4 regions of the Rossellomorea sp. GCM10028870 genome follow, and region 2 is predicted to be linked to each of the others. Evidence: riboswitches for the same ligand, from Rfam matches in the RefSeq annotation. Region 2 holds a riboswitch; each other region holds the start of a gene.
What was found. Region 2 has a riboswitch for cobalamin ahead of metE (5-methyltetrahydropteroyltriglutamate--homocysteine S-methyltransferase). Riboswitches for the same ligand answer to the same signal wherever they lie in the genome.

Region 1 (5,083 bases), on a different contig from region 2:
CATTACCCTCTCTACGATTTCAACATCACGTTCAGTCGTTCCTTTAAAAAAACCTTTCTGGTGAGCATATCTCCCAAGCATAACCGTTTCCCTCACTTCATAGGAGAAGGATTCTGTCGATATCTGAGGAAGTACCGCTAACTGTGTTGCTAAATCCCTTGAAGAAAAATGATGCAGTTTTTTTCCTTTTAACGTGATGGTTCCATCCATTAATGGAAGCAGACCCGTCATGGCTTTTAACAGCGTCGTCTTTCCACTGCCGTTAGGTCCAAGAATCCCAAAGAATTCTCCTTTATCTATATGAAAATTCATGTCTTCCACGATTTTTTTATCGTTGTATCCAACAGTCACCCCGTTTATATCAATCATGATGAAAGACCTCTTTTCTTTAGGAGAATATAAGCAAACATGGGGGCACCGATTAGGGATGTTATCACTCCGATTGGAAGTTCTGTGGGTGCAATGATGGTTCTCGAGATAAGATCCGCCAGAACGAGAAAGCCTCCGCCTACTATGATAGACAAAGGAAGTAAATGCTTATGATCATGCCCTACCATCCTCCGTAGAAAATGAGGGACCACAAGACCAACAAATCCGATCGTACCTGAAACGGCGACAGCCGCTCCTGTCAGGATACTTCCTGCAATTAAGATGAGCAGTTTTCTCTTTTGTACGGATATCCCGATATGATGGGCTTGTTCTTCACCAAAACTCATGCCATTCAGTTCCTTGCTATTAAAAAACAACAAAATCACTCCAATAAGGAAAAACGGGAATATAATCGCAATGTAATCCCACCCTCTCATGGATACACTTCCAAGAAGCCAACCAATGATTTGCCTTAATTCTTCTCCAGTTAGGGCGATCATTAAGGAAATAAAGGACCCTAAAAAAGAGCTGAAAATAATTCCTGTTAATATGATTGTTTCTACCTTCATTGTTCTTTCAACTTTTTGCGCAAACCATAATACGAGGAACACGGTAATAATCGAACAAAGAATACTGAGAAAAGGAAGCGTAAACTTACCAATGAACGGAATGCTCCAATTAAAAAACAATGTAATAACAGCTCCGACTGATGCTCCTGAAGACACACCCAATGTATACGGATCCGCCAGCGGGTTGCGCAAAAGTCCTTGAAAAGAAGCTCCTGCGATTGCTAAGGAGCTTCCAACCAAAAGTGCCAATAATACTCTGGGTAATCTAATTGAAAAGACAATGTTTGTAAACATCGGATCAATCTCTTCTGGTAAATGGTATCCTAACCATTTAGCTCCGACGATGTACAAAATGTCCTTCGGCGGCACCGGAATGGTTCCAATCGATATACCGGCAAGAAGAGCGAATAGTAAAAACGATACTGCCAATCCGTATGTTATCCATATTTTATTCTGTAAATAACTCCGGATAGATCGACTTTGCAATTTCCTCTACTCCTTCAACCAGTCTTGGGCCAGTACGTGTGACCAGGTCAGAATGTACGTCATGAACTTCCTCATTTTTCACAGCACTCACGTCTTTCCATCCTTCCCGGCCCATCACTTGTTCTTTAGGATTTTCGCTGTAGTAACCATATGTTGTAATGATGATGTCTGGATTTGATGCGATGACTGCTTCCTGGTTTACTTGGATCCATCCCTCTTGATCACTCATCACATTTTCGGCATTTACAAGTGATAGCATTTGATCGATGAATGTATTTTTACCTGTAGAATATATGTCAGGCGAAGGTGACACCTCTATATACACTTTTTTCTTTTCGGAGACACCACTGACTTTTTCCTTAATGGATTCTAGATCAGCTTTCATCTCCGAAATGATGGATTCAGCTTCATCTTTCTTGCCGACCAATGTGCCGATGTTTTCCATCGTGGTGTATACTTCCTCAAAGTTATGGGCATCACGTACGATATATACCTTTACCCCTGCACCTCGAAGCTGTTCTAACCCCTCTTCTGCCGAAACAGCAGTGGACTCATGAGCGAGAACCAAATCCGGATTCAGACTGATAATCTTCTCAACGTTAAATTCCATTCCACCTATTTTTTCTTTCTCCGCCGCTTCTTTTGGATAATTATCAAAATCTGAAACCCCCACAATTTCCTTATTCAACCCTAACTCGAATAAGATTTCTGTGTTGCTTGGAATCAATGAAACAATATGCTTAGGTTGCTCTTCCAGCGTAACTTTATTACTAAGAGCGTCGCTTACCGACAAAGGGAAATCAGATTGTCCCTTAGTGACTTCTCCATTACCTTTTCCCTTTTCTACATTTTCACCATCAGCACCGCATGCTGAGAGGATCCCTAAAGATAATAATAGTGCGAAAATGATTTTGAAGTGTTTCATGTTTTTTCCCCCTGTGAATTGAACTTATTGTCAGACAAAAAAACACCTCTAGTGGGACTAGAGATGTTGTGTAAGATGCAAAAATGGCTTCCATACCGTCAAACATGCACATTACACCTTTCTATCCGCGTAGATTTGGTGCGAAAGACATTAGGCAGGTCTCCTGGCTCATGGTCAATGTTTGCTGCACCTTCCCATACCTATTAGTACAGTGGCATTCATACAGCGCACTTCCATTTACAGTGGCGGGACCGCGTTGGAATTACACCAACTTCCCTATTATGAAGCTAAAAGTTTGCTACCGAAACTTCCGCTTCACCTAATCTCGTATCATATGTAATTGTTCCGTTCACATGAATTATACACAAGTTATCATCGTTAGTGAATTGATTTTTATGAATTTGTGGAAATTTGCAGAATGATTGAATCTACCTCTATAATGCATGTTGATGCCTGGGCTATAGAATAGGAAAAGAGCTTTGGCTTATGTGATTTATCAATTGCCCACTTATAGTAAACCATATAGGCAAAGAAGCTTTGATGCTAATTGATTGTCGCTTCCTCCCTTTCATGATAGAATCTTTTTCAAGCTATTGCTTTACTACTTTAGAGTGGCATATGTATAGGAGGTTTTCGCAATGAATGAAAAGAAAGAGTTCGCTACTTTTGCCGGGGGTTGTTTTTGGTGTATGGTAAAACCATTTGATGAACTACCGGGTATTATTGACGTCGTATCAGGTTATTCAGGGGGCCATCTTGAAAACCCTACCTATCAGGATATCAAAGCCGGTAACAGCGGACATTATGAAGCTGTTCAAATTACCTTCGACCCTGCTCTCTTTCCCTATGAAAGATTATTAGAACTATACTGGCCGCAAATTGATCCGACTGATGACGGAGGACAATTCCATGATCGCGGTGACCAGTATCGCACAGCTATTTTCTATCACAATGATCATCAAAAACAATTAGCAGAAAACTCGAAGAAAGAAATAGAAGAAAGTGGACGATTCAAAAATCCAATCGTCACAAAGATCCTACCTGCCTCAACCTTCTACCAGGCAGAAGAATATCATCAAAAGTTCTACAAAAAGAATCCCGATGAATATAAACAAGACCGGGCGAAATCCGGTCGTGACGAATTTATTGAGAGTCATTGGGATAACCCAAAAGCTTAAGGGCTTTAAAAAAATGTATCATTCCCCGAGAATGAAAAAAACTCCTTTCGCCAAACTAATTGGCAGAAAGGAGTTTTTATATGAAGAAAAATGATCACGTTAAAGAAGATAAAGAGCAAGTCGTTGGATATGAAGGGCCAGGGAAACTGGTGAACTTCTTTGATCCCTATCCAGCTGAAGACGAGGCGAAAGTGAATAATTCTGATACGGTGGATAATCATAGTTCTGAATGAAAATGAAAATATAAGGTGATGGTAATCATGCATCAAACCATCACCTTATATTTTTTTTATCCTATAAAACGGTTTACCTTCACTTGTTCATCTAAGATCAATTCCGCCGTAAGTTGTCCAGAAAGCGTGACCATTGGCACACCTCCACCCGGATGGGTTGAACCTCCAACAAAATACATATTAGAGAGCACTCTGCTCTTGTTCGGAATCTTGAAACCGCCGTTAAGCTTCCGGTCTGTGACAGTACCATAGATCGATCCACCATTCGCCCCATAAAGGGTTTGAATGTCGTTTGGAGTGAAGGTATATTCGTATTCTATATGATCCCTTAAATTGGTTACGCCCATTTTCTCAAGCTTATCCAGGACTTTGAGGCGATAAGATTCTTTGTATTGTGCCCAATCTTCCCCCTCTTTTAATGGAGGCACATGTGTTAACACAAACATGTTTTCTTTCCCTTCAGGAGCCTGTGTGGAATCCGATTTCGACGAGATGCCGATGTAAATCGTCGGATCGTCAGAAAGCTTTTGCTCATCGAAGATCTGTCTGAATTCTTTTTTTGGATCCTTACTGAAAAAGAAATTATGGTGAGCGAGGTGATCATATTTACGATCTACCCCGAGTAGCAGCACCAGTCCTGAAACCGTTGGAGCAAATTTGCTTAATTCATCGACTTCCTTAGAAGATTCATGATAATCAGCTAAGAGGGATTTGTAGCAAGGAATGGCCTCTAAGTTGGATACAACGATGTCCGCCATCAGCTCTTCTCCAATTTTTGTTCGGACTCCTTCAGCACGGCTGCCTGATGTAAGTATATCTTCAACTTCACAATTTAAGCGGACCTCTACATTGAGTTCCTCCAACACCTTGGCCATTGCCTCAGCAATTTTGTACATTCCGCCTTTTACGTAATGGACTCCAAGACCTAACTGAACATGGGTAAGCTGTGACATGATGGCTGGTGCATGGTAAGGCGAAGACCCTACGTACATGATAAGGAAGTTAAATAGCTGCTGTAGATGCTTGTCTTTAATGAATTTACGATTTGCAGCATCCATGGATTTCATTGGATCCATTTGCAGTAATTCTTTGACCGGATGCATCGTGCGCAAGTCTTGCAAGCCATTGATGCTCTTTTTATAGAAACTTTTCATTGTAAGTTCATACATTTTTCCACAGTAGCTTAAATAGTTAAAGAAGTTATTCGCATCCTCTGTGGATGTCTTCTTCATTTCTTCTAACATGGTCGGGAGATCCGAAGAAACATCAAGGACCCTTCCATCTTCAAAAAATGTCCTCCAGCCCGGATCCACTCTGATGATA
Region 2 (5,083 bases):
GAAACTCCCCTGTCCCTGTTGGTACGGTACCGATCTATCAAGCACTAGAAAAAGTAAACGGAATTGCTGAGAATCTTACATGGGGTGTGTACAGGGATACATTGATCGAACAGGCGGAGCAGGGTGTTGACTATTTCACCATTCATGCAGGTGTTTTATTGAGGTATATTCATCTGACGGCTGATCGTACAACAGGCATTGTTTCCCGTGGAGGTTCAATCATGGCACAATGGTGTCTTGCCCATCATAAAGAGAACTTTCTTTATTCCCATTTTGAAGATATATGTAAGATTTTAAAAGCCTATGATATCTCCGTTTCCTTAGGAGATGGTTTAAGACCCGGATCAATTGCTGATGCGAATGATGAAGCACAGTTTGCCGAGCTTGAAACATTAGGCGAGCTAACCAAAATTGCTTGGAAGCATGATGTACAAGTCATGATTGAAGGCCCTGGTCATGTACCGATGCATATGATTAAAGAGAATGTGGATAAGCAAATGGAAATCTGTCATGAAGCTCCTTTTTATACCTTGGGGCCATTAACGACAGATATTGCACCGGGGTATGATCACATTACTTCCGCCATAGGGGCTACCATGATCGGTTGGTTTGGGACAGCCATGCTGTGCTATGTAACACCGAAAGAGCATCTGGGATTACCGAATAAAGATGATGTGAGAGAAGGTGTCATTGCTTATAAAATCGCAGCACATGCAGCGGATTTGGCGAAAGGCCATCCAGGGGCACAAGTCAGAGATAATGCCGTTTCTAAGGCTCGATTTGAATTTAGATGGAATGACCAATTTAATTTATCCCTGGACCCGGAGCGTGCAAGGGAGTATCATGATGAAACACTTCCTGCAGAAGGGGCAAAAACGGCCCATTTTTGTTCAATGTGTGGCCCGAAATTTTGTTCAATGAGAATATCACATGACATAAGGGGAATGAAGGAGACTAGCATGAATGATGCTCATAAGGAAATAGAAAAAGGATTGAAAGAAAAATCGAAGGAGTTTGTGGAAAATGGATCAAACATCTATCGATAAACCTTCTTGTCATGTACTGAAATTGAAGAATGAGATCGTAAAGCTCAATCAGAGAGTCATCCAACTCGAAAAAGAAGTGAAGAGCATTCAGGAAAACTGCAGACATGTCTTTTATGAAACGGATGTAACAAGATCTTGTATCAAATGTCATTATGTAGAAAGTACCTATTATTAGAAACGTGTAAGGTATGAATTAAATTTCTTTTGACAGCTTATATGTACCGTGCTACGATTATTACAAATTTCGGAATAGTAAATGAATATATTTGTAACTCTTATTGAGAGTGGTGGAGGGACTGGCCCTGTGAAACCCGGCAACCATTCAACCGATGTGTTGAAAAGGTGCTAATTCCTGCAAAGCACTTTGCTTTGGAAAATAAGAGAGGATTCTCATAAACATGAAGCCCTCTCTTTCGCAAGAGAGGGCTTTTCGTTTTTATGAAAGAAAAATTAAATAGACAAATGCAATAGGTGCTGAGTCATGCTCAGCTAAAAGGGAAGACCGGTGAAAATCCGGCACGGTCCCGCCACTGTAATGGGGAGCGACTTATCATTCAACCACTATTTCTGTTGAAATGGGAAGGGATAAGAAGCTGTGAACCTAAGTCAGGAGACCTGCCTGTTGTATGCGCTTATGCTCTACGTGGATATAGAGAGGGGTGAGGAATACGTGTTGAGAATACAAGATTGTCTCAACTCAAGTTAGTGATGCGTATGAATCTCTCTTTCATTTGAAAGGGAGATTTTTTTGTTGATGACAACCATATCAAGTATAAGGAGTGAGGATTGAATGAGTAAGGTGATCAGTTCAAATTTAGGATATCCAAGAATCGGTGAAAAGCGTGAATGGAAAAAGACGCTGGAACAATTTTGGGCAGGGAAGATTGAAAAGGATTCCTTCTTAGAACAAATGGAGGAAATACGAGTCAACCATTTGAAGAAGCAACTGGATCAGGGAATTGATTTGATTCCGGTTGGAGATTTCAGCTCATATGATCATGTGCTTGATACAGCCGTCATGTTCGGCTTGGTTCCTAAGAGGTTTCATTATGGTGGGGGTAAGGTCTCTCTTGAAACGTATTTTGAAATGGCCAGAGGATCAAAGGACGCGGTGGCACTGGAAATGACAAAATGGTTTAACACCAACTATCACTATCTCGTCCCTGAACTTGATGGGATCGTTCCCCGGTTGGTGGAAAATCGTCCCCTCCATTTTTTTAGGGAGGCAAAAGAAAAACTGGGTATAGAAGGAAAACCGGTTATCTTAGGTCCGTTCACATTTGTGAAATTGTCCAAAGGGTATGATAACGGGGACTATAAAACCATCGTTGATCAATTTGTCCCTCTTTATGCTGAAGTATTGCGTGATTTACAGGAAGAGGGTGTAGAGTGGGTACAAATGGATGAACCGATCTTGTGCACATCCATCGGGGATGAAGAGATGGATCAATTTAAAGAAGTCTATCAAACACTTAAAGAATCCTGCCCCGGGTTAAAGATCATCCTCCAAACCTATTATGATAGTTTGGAAAGGTACCAGCGGGTGTTAGCACTCCCAGTGGACGGCATAGGGATAGATTTTATGCATGATCGTGGTAAGAATTTGGCGGCGCTGAAAAGATTTGGTTTTCCTAAAGATAAATTCCTGGCTGCCGGCATTCTTGATGGCAGGAATATTTGGAGAAGTAATCTTGCTGATACCCATTCGCTTCTATCGTTCATTGCAGGGTATGTTCCGAGTGATCGCTTGATCATACAACCATCATGCAGTTTACTTCATGTACCTGTAACCTTGCAGAATGAAGAAGCAATTGATACACCTCTCATTGACGCTCTATCATTTGCTGATGAGAAATTACATGAAATCACAATTTTAACGAAGGGGATTCGTGAGGGAGTCGAGACAATAGAAGATGAGATTGCTCAAAGTGTAACGGCGATTAAGAATTTAAACGAATCACCCCTGCGCAATAATAGGGAGGTGCAGGAAGAGGTTGAGGAATTGCAACCCGATAATGTAGGGAGAAAGGATCCTTTCCATATTCGTAAACTGGAACAGGCGAAGTACTTTTCATTACCTTTTCTACCTACCACTACCATAGGAAGTTTTCCTCAAACCCAGGAAGTAAGAAGGCAAAGGTTGAAATGGAGGAAGGGAGAACTTTCTGATGGGGAGTATCAACAATATATTCATGCGGAAATAAAACGCTGGATTGAAATTCAGGAACAAATAGGTCTTGATGTGTTTGTACATGGGGAATTCGAGCGGACTGATATGGTTGAATTCTTTGGTGAGAAATTAGAAGGTTTTCAATTTACGAAGTTTGGATGGGTACAATCATACGGTTCCAGATGTGTGAAGCCACCACTCATTTACGGTGATGTGAATTTTAAAGAACCGATGACGGTTAAAGAAACCGTATATACCCAATCATTAACCGATAAACCGGTTAAAGGGATGTTAACGGGCCCGATCACGATTCTAAATTGGTCATTTATTCGGAATGATATATCACGATATGAAGTATCGAATCAAATCGCACTTTCTCTCCAAAAAGAGATAGAGGAATTAGAAGCCCATGGGATTCGCATGATACAAGTCGATGAGCCGGCACTTAGGGAAGGTCTGCCTTTAAAGAGTGAAAATTGGGAGGAATATCTAAAGGCTGCCGTTTATGCCTTCAGATTGGCCACTTCATCTGTACAGAAGCAAACCCAGGTCCACACACATATGTGCTATTCGGATTTTGAAGATATTATAGATGCCATCAGTGATCTGGATGCTGATGTCATCTCGATTGAAACATCAAGAAGTCATGGGGAGTTGATCCATGTTTTTGAAGATTATACGTATGACAAAGGGATTGGTCTCGGGGTATATGACATTCATAGTCCACGGGTGCCGAAACGTGAAGAATTAATCCGCAATATACATCGGGCTCTGGAAGTGCTGGATCCCCATTTATTCTGGGTCAACCCGGATTGTGGTTTGAAAACACGTGGGATCGATGAGACGGTCTTAGCTCTTAAAACCATGGTGGAAGCTGCGGAACAAGTGCGTGAAGAAGTGCTTCTTAAAAATGAAAGATAATAGACGGAGAACGAAGAGAAATATGATCGAGTGTAGCTGTACGCTCGTGTGATCCACCTTTACAAAACGCAGGGCGCAGGTGAAAGGAAGTGCGTCCTGCTCATAAGGAGAGAAAGAAAATGCCATACATAGCCATAGGAAGAATCATTCAAGTATTTAATGAACATCAGCCAAATCGCACTATCCTATATTTGGTGAGTGATAAGGGGATTGATGAGTTCCCAAAAGGGAGGGTTTCATTAAAAACCGCTTTAGAATGGCAGGCTAAAGAAATGATATGTAATGTTTATGCTCCCAGTTAAAAAACGAGAGGGAAGAAAAATAAGCTTCCCAAAATCCTTTCAATTGTGTTAACTTAATGTTATACATAGTTTACATACACAAGGGGGATTTGAAAGTGAACGGAGAAAAACTAAGGATGATCATTCACTGTGCCATCTTTGCTGCGATTACGGGGATTTTCGCTCAAATCGAGATTCCACTGCCACTCGTACCAATCAGCGGACAAACATTGGCAGTAGGAATTACCGCGACGATTCTTGGAAGCCGATATGGAGCGTTTGCCATGGTTTGCTATGCAGCCCTGGGAGCAGTGGGTGTTCCTGTATTTGCGGGCTTCAGTGGAGGGGCACAGGTACTGGTCGGTCCTACGGGAGGCTATATTTTCGGCTTTATCGTAGCGGCTTTCTTTACAGGCTTCATTCTTGAAAAAACCAAATTCACCATTCCGATGGCGATGATTGCCAATACAGTCGGAATGATCATTACGTTGATCCTGGGTACCATTCAACTTAAATTTGTAGCCGATCTTAGCTGGAATCAGGCAATGGCAGCAGGTGTATATCCATTTATCGTAGTTGGACTTATCAAAGCATTCCTGGCCAGTTGGATTGGAATCACTGTAAGACAACGACTGGTTCAGGCGAGGTTAATCGGGAATCGGAAA
Region 3 (5,083 bases), on a different contig from region 2:
TCAAAGCCTAACTGTTTGGCTCTTTTATTCGCCATGAACTTAATATAATCTTCAAGGTCGCTCATTAACAGCCCATCAACGTGAGATCCGATGATTTCCCTTCCCCACTCTATTTCCAGGATAGCTGCCTGTTTGAAAGCATCATGTCCAAAGTCGCGCAGCTCTTCCGTATGATAAGAGGGGTTCTCGTTCAGTACTTCTTTAAATATTTTTTCAAATAAGCCAACATGCAGCTGTTCATCCCGATTGATGTAATTAATCATCGTAGAGGTCGCCACCATTTTTTGATTTCTGGCCAAATTATAGAAAAAGGCAAATCCGGAGTAAAAGAACAAACCTTCTAGAATCACATCATAAATGATCGATTTTAATAGATTCGCAATGGTAGGAGATTCTACGAAGCCCTTATACCCATTCGTAATAAATTCATTCCGCTTCTTTAAGATTGGATCGTTCTTCCAGAAATCAAACACTTCATCCTGTTTCTTTTTTGACACGATACTCGATAATACATAGCTATAGGAATGATTGTGTACAACCTCTTGCTGTGCAAGAATGATCATCAGCGCATTTAAGCTGGAATCCGTCAGATAGTCTGCCACTTTACCGGCGTAATCTGTCTGCACACTATCAAGTAGAGCCAGTAAACCGATGATTTTTAAAAAGGACTCCTGCTCTCTCGATGAAAGATTCGGAAATTGTTTAATATCCTTTGCCATATTGATTTCAAAAGGTGTCCAGAAATTCCCGAGCATTCTCTTATATTTCGGATATGCCCATGAGAACCTGACATCATCCCAGTTCAATATATTCGAACTTTTCCCATTTACGATACCTGTTGATTTATTTGGTGCCTCTGAATCTATTAAGATTCGCTTCTTCAATCCATTCACGTTATCATCTTCCTCCCGGTTAGCTATGGCAGCTTTCACATTCTTCAAAATTCGAAACAGATGTTGATCTCACATAATAGGTCGTTTTCAACCCTGACTTCCATGCATCTAAATGAAGAGATAATAACTCTATCGCCTTGATATCATTTCGCACATACAAGTTAAACGATATTCCCTGATCTATATGACGCTGTCTCTTCTCATTTTGTTTAATACTCCAGTGCTGATCTACGTTATAGGCCGTTTTGTAATACCAGGTTGTCTTAGGTGATAAATCAGGGGCTGTAACAGGAATCTTATAATCTTTCTTTTCTTCTGAGTACTCTAATCTGAACAAAGGATCTATACTTGCTGTGGATCCGGCTATGATCGAGGTGGATGAATTAGGGGCGACGGCCATTAAATATCCGTTTCGTATCCCTTTAGTAGAAACTTCCTCCCTGAGTACATTCCACCTTGGTCCTGAATATCCTTTTTTGGAAAAATACTCTCCGGTGGACCAATCTGAACCGCTGAAATATGGATAAGATCCTTTTTCTATTGCTAATTCATGACTGGCTTTAATCGTGTAATAGGCAACATCCTCGTATAAGGAATCACAATAATCAACGGCTTCATCGCTCTCCCATTTCAACCCTTTTAAAGCAAGAAGGTGATGCCACCCAAAGGTTCCTAATCCAATCCCTCTATAGCGCCTGTTTGTCAGTTGGGCTTGCAGGACTGGAAGTTTATTTATATCAATGACATTATCCAGTAATCTTACTCCTATGGACACCACTCTTTCCAGCTCATCATCCATTACCGTTTTAGCTAAAGAAACAGATGCCAGATTACAGACGACATAATCTCCCGGAGATTTATAGGTAATGATTTTCCCGTCCTTTATGACCTCTTCTTCCATAATGGTCGCACTCATATTCTGGGCGATTTCCGTACATAAATTACTGCAGTAAATCATCCCCTTATGCTGATTGGCATTTAGCCGATTGACTGTATCTCGGTAAAACATATAGGGTGTTCCCGTTTCAAGCTGGGAAATCATGATCCGCTTGAAAATTTCAATCGCTGGGACCACTTCCCTTGAAAGGTCAGGGTTTTCTACACACTCCCAGTACTTATCCCTGAACGAGCCTTCTCCATCCTTTTCGTCATAGTAATCTTCCAGTGAAAAACCCATGCCTATTTTCACTTCATGAGGATCAAATAAATACCATTCCCCTCTTTTCTCCACTTGCTCCATAAATAAATCAGGTAAGCTGACACCTGTGAAGAGGTCATGAGTACGCTGCCTTTCATCTCCATTATTTAATCGCGTATCAAGAAAAGGAAAAATATCCTTATGCCATACATCTAAATATACAGCGATTGCTCCTTGACGCTGGCCTAATTGATCAACCGATACGGCCGTGTTATTTAATTGCTTCATCCATGGAATAACACCTGAACTTACACCCTTGAAGCCTTTAATATCACTTCCTCTGCTTCGGACTTTCCCTAAATAGATACCCAGGCCTCCACCGTTTTTACTTAATGTGGAAACATCTGTATTGCTGTCATAAATGCTCCTTAAATCATCTGCCACCGTATCAATAAAACAACTTGATAACTGACCATGACTTTTCCCCGCATTGGCGAATGTAGGGGTGGCTACCGTCATATACAAATTGGATAGTGCCCAATACGCTTCCTGAATGAGCGCCATCCGCTTATCACGCGGTTCGTTCATAAAGAGAGTCATGGCAATGATCAATAATCGCTCTTGTGGTAATTCAAGAATCTTTCCATCATGGGATTTTGTTAAATACCGCTCTGTTAATGTGACGATCCCTATGTAAGTAAACAATTGATCTTTAGATGAATCCATGATCGTTGCCAGGAAGTCTATATCTTCTTTTGTATAAGATTCGAGCAGGGCTGACGTATATAATTTCCGATCAGTCAACTCGTGAATTGATTTATTAAAGGAACTGTATAACTTGTCTTTTTCAATTCCCCTGGAATTAGCAACTGTACGATAAAGGTTTTTTAAATAAAGTGTTGCAGCCACATAGGTCCAATCGGGTTCATGGGCAGAAATACGTTCAACTGCAGTGAGAATCATGAAATGATAAAGCTTTTCTTTACTCAGTACAGACTGTCCGTTAGCATACATAAAAATCTTTTCATCGAATTCTTTAAAATGGAGCTGTGGAAAACGACTGTGGAGACTTGTTATAATCTCCTCTGCTTCCACTATTAGTCGCTGCTCTTGTGATACGATTGACATAAATATTCCTCCCAATTTATACAGTGTGGATAGGATTCAAAAAAGCCCATCCTTCAGAAGGATGGGCCTAATATATACGGAGATATGTACATAGACTTAAAGCCTATTACAATCCTCGCTTTATCCTCCCAATTCCCGAAGAAGATAACACGTGAATAAATAAGGCAGGTCTCCTGACTCATGCTTCACCCTACTCTAAGGCCTTCCCATCGTATAAGACAGTGGCAGTTCCTTATTTCGTCAGCACTTACAGTTGCGGGGACAGCTCCGGATTCACACCGGATTCCCTTTTAAGTCCATTCAGACACCCTATTCACAGGTTATAATCAATATATTGTTAAAATCATCAAACATAACACTAAATGTTGTGTTCTGTATCATCATAAACGATTAAAAATGAATTTACAAGTGGAACTATTCACTTTGTTTAGAAGTTGAAATCTTTTAATAGTATCACTCTATTACACTCGTAAAGTCAAGAGTTGTAATAAGTTGAACAGAAGGAAGGATAAATCCTTCCTATGAAATATGCTTATAATTATTATTTTCCATGAAAAGAATAGGAGAAGATTGAATACAACCTTCAAATGGACACTAGTCAGCCGACACCTTCCTACATGTTAGTTGAAGAAAATGTTCCCACTCTCTATAATTCAAATAGAAGGTTGTTTGACAGTATTCTTTGGTCCCCAATATTTTTTATTGGCTGTTTAAATGGAGAATGAACTCGATTTAAACAGCCTCTTTTTTTTAGTTCGGCTTTAATGTATGTGAAAATCCTCTTACAATTTCATTTCTACCCGGGAGCTTTCAGTTCAAATGTAACCGCATACACAATAGTGAAAGAGGGACCATATAAGCAATTTAATGTATTTCAACCTTATTACAATCAATACTTTTCAGCTTAAATACTTTCTTTTTACGGTTTTTTCATTTAAAATGCGCATTAAGTGATTTTTTTCGAAATCACACCTTAGTTCTGAAAGGAGTCTATTATGAAAAAATTATTAACGACTTTACTATTAGCATTACTAACGATTGGACTAGCCGCTTGCGGTTCGAACGAGGAGAGCCAAAAACAAGCTGAAGATAAAGCGAAGACAGAAGAAAAAAGCGATGGACAGGCTCAAGAGGAGCAAGCTAAGCAGATGGAAGAAATGCAGAAGAAAATGGATGAACAAAAGGTTGAAAAAGATAAGATCGTTGCCATTGTAAACGATGAAAAAATTAAAGGTGAAGATTTCAACAACGTATTGACTCAATCACAAATGCAGTATCAACAAATGGGTCAAGACCCGACAAGTAAAGAGGCAGCAAAGAAGATAAAAGAACAAACTATTGATAGTCTGGTTGGACAAACACTCCTTATGCAGCAAGCCGATGAAAAAGGATATAAGGCATCAGAAGATGAAATCAATAAACAACTGGAAGAAGTTAAAAAGCAGTACGGTGATGAAAAGAAGTTTGAAGATGCAATGAAAAAAGCCGGATTCACGATGGATGAGTTAAAAACTCAAATCGCTGAAAACATCAAATACACAAACTACGTTGAGAAAGAAATCAAAGTAGAAGAAGTCTCTGAAGAGGAAATGAAGAAGTTTTACGATCAGTACGCAAGTCAGCAAGGTCAGGGTGAATCAAAGGATGCACCAAAATTTGAAGAAGTTAAACCTCAGATCAAGACTCAGTTAGAACAACAGAAAAAACAAGAAAAGCTTGTTCAACACGTAGAAGATTTAAAGAAAAATGCTAAAGTCGATGTAAAAATCTAAAGCACCATTGTAGAAAGCCACCTGTATAGATAGGTGGCTTTCTTATGTTCTATTCCTCCCCGATGTTTTCCTCTCATCAAGAAGGGTATTGTACAACAACGACTCATTAAGGGAGGATGAAAGATAATGACAAAGAGAGCCAATGACAATCC
Region 4 (5,083 bases), on a different contig from region 2:
GTTGAACCGGATCGACAGTATAGGTCTGGTTTTTAAATACCGCCTTGACGGCTTTGGAGTTTAGCAGGCGTTCTACTTGATTGGCCGGAAGGGTCATCGCCACACCGTTATATGCTTCTTTATAGGTTTGGGTGATTTTCGGCTCTATCTTTTTTCCTTTTACAAGACTAGTAGATAGATGTTTTGCAACATCTTCTTTGAACATCTTATGTTCTTTCTCCACTTGGGCTTTGGCGTCTTCTTTCTTTACTGTTTTTCCTTTTACTGCAGCTTCTAGTACGGCTACATGCCCAGGTTTGGATTGGAATTCGACGATAACGGAGATTTCTTCACCGGATGCCAATTCATTCGGTTGAAATCCTTGGAGACCTTCTGCGTTATTTAATTTCAGTTGATGCAATGCTTGTCTTTGCTCTTCTGTCAAAGAAGATAAAATCGTTTCTGCTTTCCAATCCGCAGCTGTAGCTGTTGGAGAGGAGTAGCCCGATACAGGGGATAAAAGTAATCCAGTGGATAATGCAATCACAGCTGATTTCTTTGCGATGGAAGATCCATTCATCATCTCTACCTCTTTTCTTTAGTTGTTAGTTCGATAATTCTAAAAATTATTACAATTAATAGTGTAAATTTAAATCTGTCATGTTTGTATGGGGGTTTGTTTAGGGACTATTTAACTACTGATTGGAGTTTAACAATCATTTATCTTCTGATTTTTTAGGAGGGGGTAGGAGGAAAGTTGCGAAATAATGGCGGTGAGTTGGGGTTGTTCAGAAAACAAAACAAATATAGTGGCTAACAATCAACGAGAAATCAGCCGAATAAAAAAATGATAAAAGAAAACCTCCTTTTATCATTAAAAGTGTCATTATTCTAATTCATAATAGCTTATTTCATTGGACATTTTATTGGATGCAAGTTTGAATCCTTTCTCTGTTTGCCCGGTTTTTACATAATATAAAAATAGTTGTCTTTCATAATGCTGATACATCAACTTGCTCCCCGTTTTGTTGAAATGGGGGAGAGCTGTATATTCAATATACTCATATAGTTCTTGTTCATTTCCTTTTATGGTAAGTAAGTATATTTCAAAGAAAACGTAGGTGGGGTCCTGATGCTGAGTAGCCCTTTTTAGTCCTTTTGTCGCTAATTGATTGAGTTCTTCGGAAGAAAGCAGATTCCCTTTCAGACAAGCTAGTATATATCCGCTGAGTGTGACTAAATAATGTGACGCTGGCGTGTCTTCATTAATAAGTTTTAATGCTTTTTCATAGGAATCTTTTGATTCAGAATATCGTTTTCTCCTAAAATATTCGAATCCCAGATTGTTATGGATTTTATGTGCCCTTTCCTTGGAATTAACGGATTCACAGACTCTGAGGAGCTTATCATACTGTTGTTTGGTTTCTTCCATATCAAAGGGTTCTTTGGCATTCAATTGAATTAAAATTAACGTTTCAGAATCGATGACCCTAAGGATATTCAATGTTTTTTGGAAAAAATGCAAGGCTCTTTGCCCATAATAATAGGCAAAGGTGTTTGAATGAATGGAATGATAGGCTAATGCCAAATGAAAATAATATTCGGAGTTCGGATATTCATCGTCAATCTGTTTCAATACATTTATGCAAGTGTTAAATTGTCTTGTTGAATGATAGTAGATCCCTTTGACATGAAGTAATAAATTTTGTTCGAAAGGGGATAGAGGATAGTTTTTGTTTTCGAACATGCCCAGGATTTCCTTGGCTTTTCCATGCTTGTTCAAAAATAAATAATATCTTGCCAGGAAAAGGTTGTATTGAATGATGAAGTCAGATAGAAACCTTAAAGGTTCCTTTTCGATTTCACCTTTAAGTTGATGGATGTCATTGGTTCGAATCATAATAATTGCATCATTCCATTCAGATAATTTAGCCTGTAACGAATGATACCGAGAACGTTCGACTTCCATATTGATTCCAAGCTTCCTTGCCAGTAAATCAGTAATTTCACTGGAATACTCTGTGATCCCTCTTTCGATTTTACTTAGATGTGTGGTAGAGCAGATCCCCTGTGCAAGCTGCTCTTGAGTCAAACCCGAATCTTCACGATGAAATTTAATTAATTTACCTTCGATCATACTACACCCCAAATGAACTATTTTATTATCCATTATAGGAAATATTTTCTCGGTATTCTATAGGTTTAGAACAAGACGGAGGTCTGAAGGCAATAACATCCAAATCGCATCTCTATACTGTTTTTCTCTTTTCTTCCTAGAGTTGATCCTGTACTTCTTTCACCAGAAGAAGGAATCCTGGATGACTTCCCGCTCTAAAACCAACCCCGTTTTCATTCCAATTTGGATCAATAGACTAGCCCTTATAAACACTCAAAGCCTAGAGAAGCTCTGAGTGTTCTTGTTTATTAGGAGAGTTAGCAATCAGGGACTTTTCACAAAATAAGCGCACGATTTTTTCTATGCTCTTTTCGCAAAGGAGCCGTATTGAAAAGCCTCGATTCTTCTTCCGTCTTTGGTATGACTTTTGGTACCGGCTTGGGCTTACCATTTTCATCAACGGCGACCATCGTCAGGAATGATTCAGTCGTCAGGGTTTTGACACTCGTTACAAGATTCGTAGAGTAGACCTTTACATATACTTCCATGGATGTTCGACCTGTAGACGTAACGTAGGCTTCCAGACTTAACGCATCACCGACCGTTGCAGACGACAAAAAGTCGACGGAGTCAATCGATGCCGTGACGACGACTGAGCTGGAGTGCTTCATTGCTGATAGTGCCGCAATTTCATCAATATAGGAAAGGACTTTCCCTCCAAAAATCGTTTGCATATGATTGGTGTCCGGTGGCAGTACCAATTTTGTTTGTATGGTTCGTGAACGTTCTACCGAATAAGCTTGTTCCATTTTCTCATCTCCCAGTTTAATTTCTGAAATAAAAAAAAGCATCTCCCTTTGAAAAGAAGATGCGGCTACTTCAAGCGGACGTCCAGAATCCTGTGATTCCTCATTTGGCTCATATAGCGCAACACCCTCCTATCTCCCGTAGGAACTCTGTGTTCTTCTCAATTGGCAGGTCTCCTGGCTCAGCGTCAACAATTTCATATTCCTTCCCATTTCGATTCGAAACAGTGGATCCATACGAAATCTCAGCTTTACAGTGGCGGGACCGCGTTGGACTTTCACCAACTTCCCTTTTAAGAAGATGACCTGATCATCTTCACCAATGAGCAATGTTTAAATTGTGAACGCTTTTATTTTATCACAGGAATGAGAAGTAAGGTCTTTATTTGGTAGGAATTATTGTATTAAAATTAGAAAATTTACCTAAATATTGAAACTTTTCTACAACCCTTCCGTAGATAATATTGTAGCTAGAAGTTTTATAAAATAGTGAATCAGTTGCTCGACTGATTTATAGAAAAGTTTGAGAGGGGTTGTCAGAATGCTAGGATCATTAAGTATTATCGGATTTTTCATGTTCTTGATTCCTGTTCTGGTTATTGCAGCTATTGCAGGAATCGCGTATTATTTCTGGATGAGGTTCCGCTATCGTACAGCGAGATCCAACCAGGCACTGATCATTACCGGACCGAAACTGGGGGATCCTGAAAAGGAAACGAATATTTTCACCGACCAGGAAGGGCGTTCCATGAAAATCATCAGGGGTGGAGGGTACAGATTAAGACGTTTCCAAACATCTACACCTGTTAATCTTACATCCTTCCAATTAAAATTATCGACACCGAGAGTTTACACAAATGGCGGAGTACCAATCGTTGCAGACGCAGTGGCCATGGTGAAGGTGGCAGACACATTAAACGGAATTGCGAACTATGCCGAGCAGTTCCTAGGTAAGGACCAAAAAGAGATTGAAGATGAAATCATTGAGGTACTGGGAAGTAATCTTCGTGCGATTCTTTCTAAAATGACGGTTGAAGATATCAACAGCAACCGTGAAAAGTTTAACGCTGACGTATCTGAAATTGCTCAGAAGCAGCTGGATCTTATGGGCTTCAAAATTACGTCACTCGGGCTAACGGACATAAGAGATGCTGACGAAGAAAATGGATACTTAAAAAATCTTGGTCGTCCACGTATCGCCGAGGTTCGCAAGCAAGCTGAAATTGCAGAAGCAAACACCGAGCGTGAAACCCGTATTCACCGTGCCCAAACCGATCAGGAAGCGAAAGAGGAAGAATACAAGCGTCAAATTACCATTGCCCAATCGAAAAAAGAGAAGGACATCAAAGACGCAGCCTTCAAAGAAGAAACAGAGCGGGCAAGAGCGAAATCCGAACAGTCCTATGAGTTGGAAAAAGCCAAACTTACAAAGGAAGTGAAAGAGGAAGAGTTAACCCTTCAATTCCTTGAACGTGAACGTGCCGTTAAACTTGAAGCAGAAGAATCAAAAGTTCGTAAAACGAAAGCCGACGCCGAATACTACGAAACCACTCGTAAAGCGGAAGCGGAAGCTCGCAAGGCTGAAATTGACGGGGAAGCGAAAGCCAAGATACGCAGAGAAGAAGGTTCTGCTGAAGCCGATGTTATCAGAGAGCGAGGTAAAGCGGAAGCCGAATCCCGTAAACTGCTGGCAGAAGCAATGGAGAAACATGGTGATGTCATCATTACCGAGAAACTAATCGAAATGCTGCCTGTTTTCGCAGAGAAAATTGCTCAGCCTCTTAACAATATTGACTCTGTTAAAATCATTGATTCCGGTAATGGCCAGGGAGTTCCTTCCTTTGGGAAAAGCATCACCAGAACGATGCTTGATATGCAGGAACCGTTACGCGAAATGACTGGCATCGATGTAGGTGAATTACTGAAGTCATATGCAAATAGATCCCATGAAAGACCTTATCAGCCAGCGATCTCTGAAACAGCTGACAAGGAAGTCGCTGTGACGAACGAAAAGGAAGAAACAGAGGTAAAGGAAGACAGCCAAAGTAAATAATGAGAGGGAGATGTCTCGGGTATATGGGGGCATCTCTTTTTTTGAGTGGGATAAAAAGAGTGCCAGGCACGGGATGTTGATTCTGTACCTGGCACCTGTTGTTATGACCACTGTACCAGGTACAAATCG

Region 1: another riboswitch for cobalamin. It lies ahead of ACFQWC_RS04895 (ABC transporter substrate-binding protein); the one in region 2 lies ahead of metE (5-methyltetrahydropteroyltriglutamate--homocysteine S-methyltransferase).
Region 3: another riboswitch for cobalamin. It lies ahead of ACFQWC_RS09070 (ribonucleoside-diphosphate reductase subunit alpha); the one in region 2 lies ahead of metE (5-methyltetrahydropteroyltriglutamate--homocysteine S-methyltransferase).
Region 4: another riboswitch for cobalamin. It lies ahead of ACFQWC_RS11270 (acyl-CoA thioesterase); the one in region 2 lies ahead of metE (5-methyltetrahydropteroyltriglutamate--homocysteine S-methyltransferase).

The regions. Positions count from the first base shown of each region.
Region 1 covers NZ_JBHTGN010000001.1:930,764-935,846, reverse strand. The annotation lists gene ACFQWC_RS04905 (adenosylcobinamide amidohydrolase) at 1-369, opposite strand, end outside; gene ACFQWC_RS04900 (FecCD family ABC transporter permease) at 366-1,424, opposite strand; gene ACFQWC_RS04895 (ABC transporter substrate-binding protein) at 1,387-2,349, opposite strand; cobalamin riboswitch at 2,486-2,687, opposite strand; gene msrA (peptide-methionine (S)-S-oxide reductase MsrA) at 2,988-3,527, shown strand; gene ACFQWC_RS04885 (hypothetical protein) at 3,608-3,760, shown strand; gene ACFQWC_RS04880 (phytoene desaturase family protein) at 3,817-5,083, opposite strand, start outside.
Region 2 covers NZ_JBHTGN010000006.1:173,916-178,998, reverse strand. The annotation lists gene thiC (phosphomethylpyrimidine synthase ThiC) at 1-1,046, shown strand, start outside; gene ACFQWC_RS21385 (hypothetical protein) at 1,024-1,221, shown strand; SAM riboswitch class I at 1,319-1,429, shown strand; cobalamin riboswitch at 1,499-1,683, shown strand; gene metE (5-methyltetrahydropteroyltriglutamate--homocysteine S-methyltransferase) at 1,837-4,137, shown strand; gene ACFQWC_RS21375 (hypothetical protein) at 4,257-4,439, shown strand; gene ACFQWC_RS21370 (biotin transporter BioY) at 4,529-5,083, shown strand, end outside.
Region 3 covers NZ_JBHTGN010000001.1:1,763,916-1,768,998, forward strand. The annotation lists gene ACFQWC_RS09065 (ribonucleotide-diphosphate reductase subunit beta) at 1-893, opposite strand, end outside; gene ACFQWC_RS09070 (ribonucleoside-diphosphate reductase subunit alpha) at 913-3,159, opposite strand; cobalamin riboswitch at 3,306-3,486, opposite strand; gene ACFQWC_RS09075 (SurA N-terminal domain-containing protein) at 4,155-4,931, shown strand; gene ACFQWC_RS09080 (hypothetical protein) at 5,058-5,083, shown strand, end outside.
Region 4 covers NZ_JBHTGN010000002.1:73,186-78,268, reverse strand. The annotation lists gene ACFQWC_RS11280 (S8 family serine peptidase) at 1-559, opposite strand, end outside; gene ACFQWC_RS11275 (helix-turn-helix domain-containing protein) at 866-2,116, opposite strand; gene ACFQWC_RS11270 (acyl-CoA thioesterase) at 2,431-2,904, opposite strand; cobalamin riboswitch at 3,052-3,240, opposite strand; gene ACFQWC_RS11265 (flotillin family protein) at 3,443-4,954, shown strand.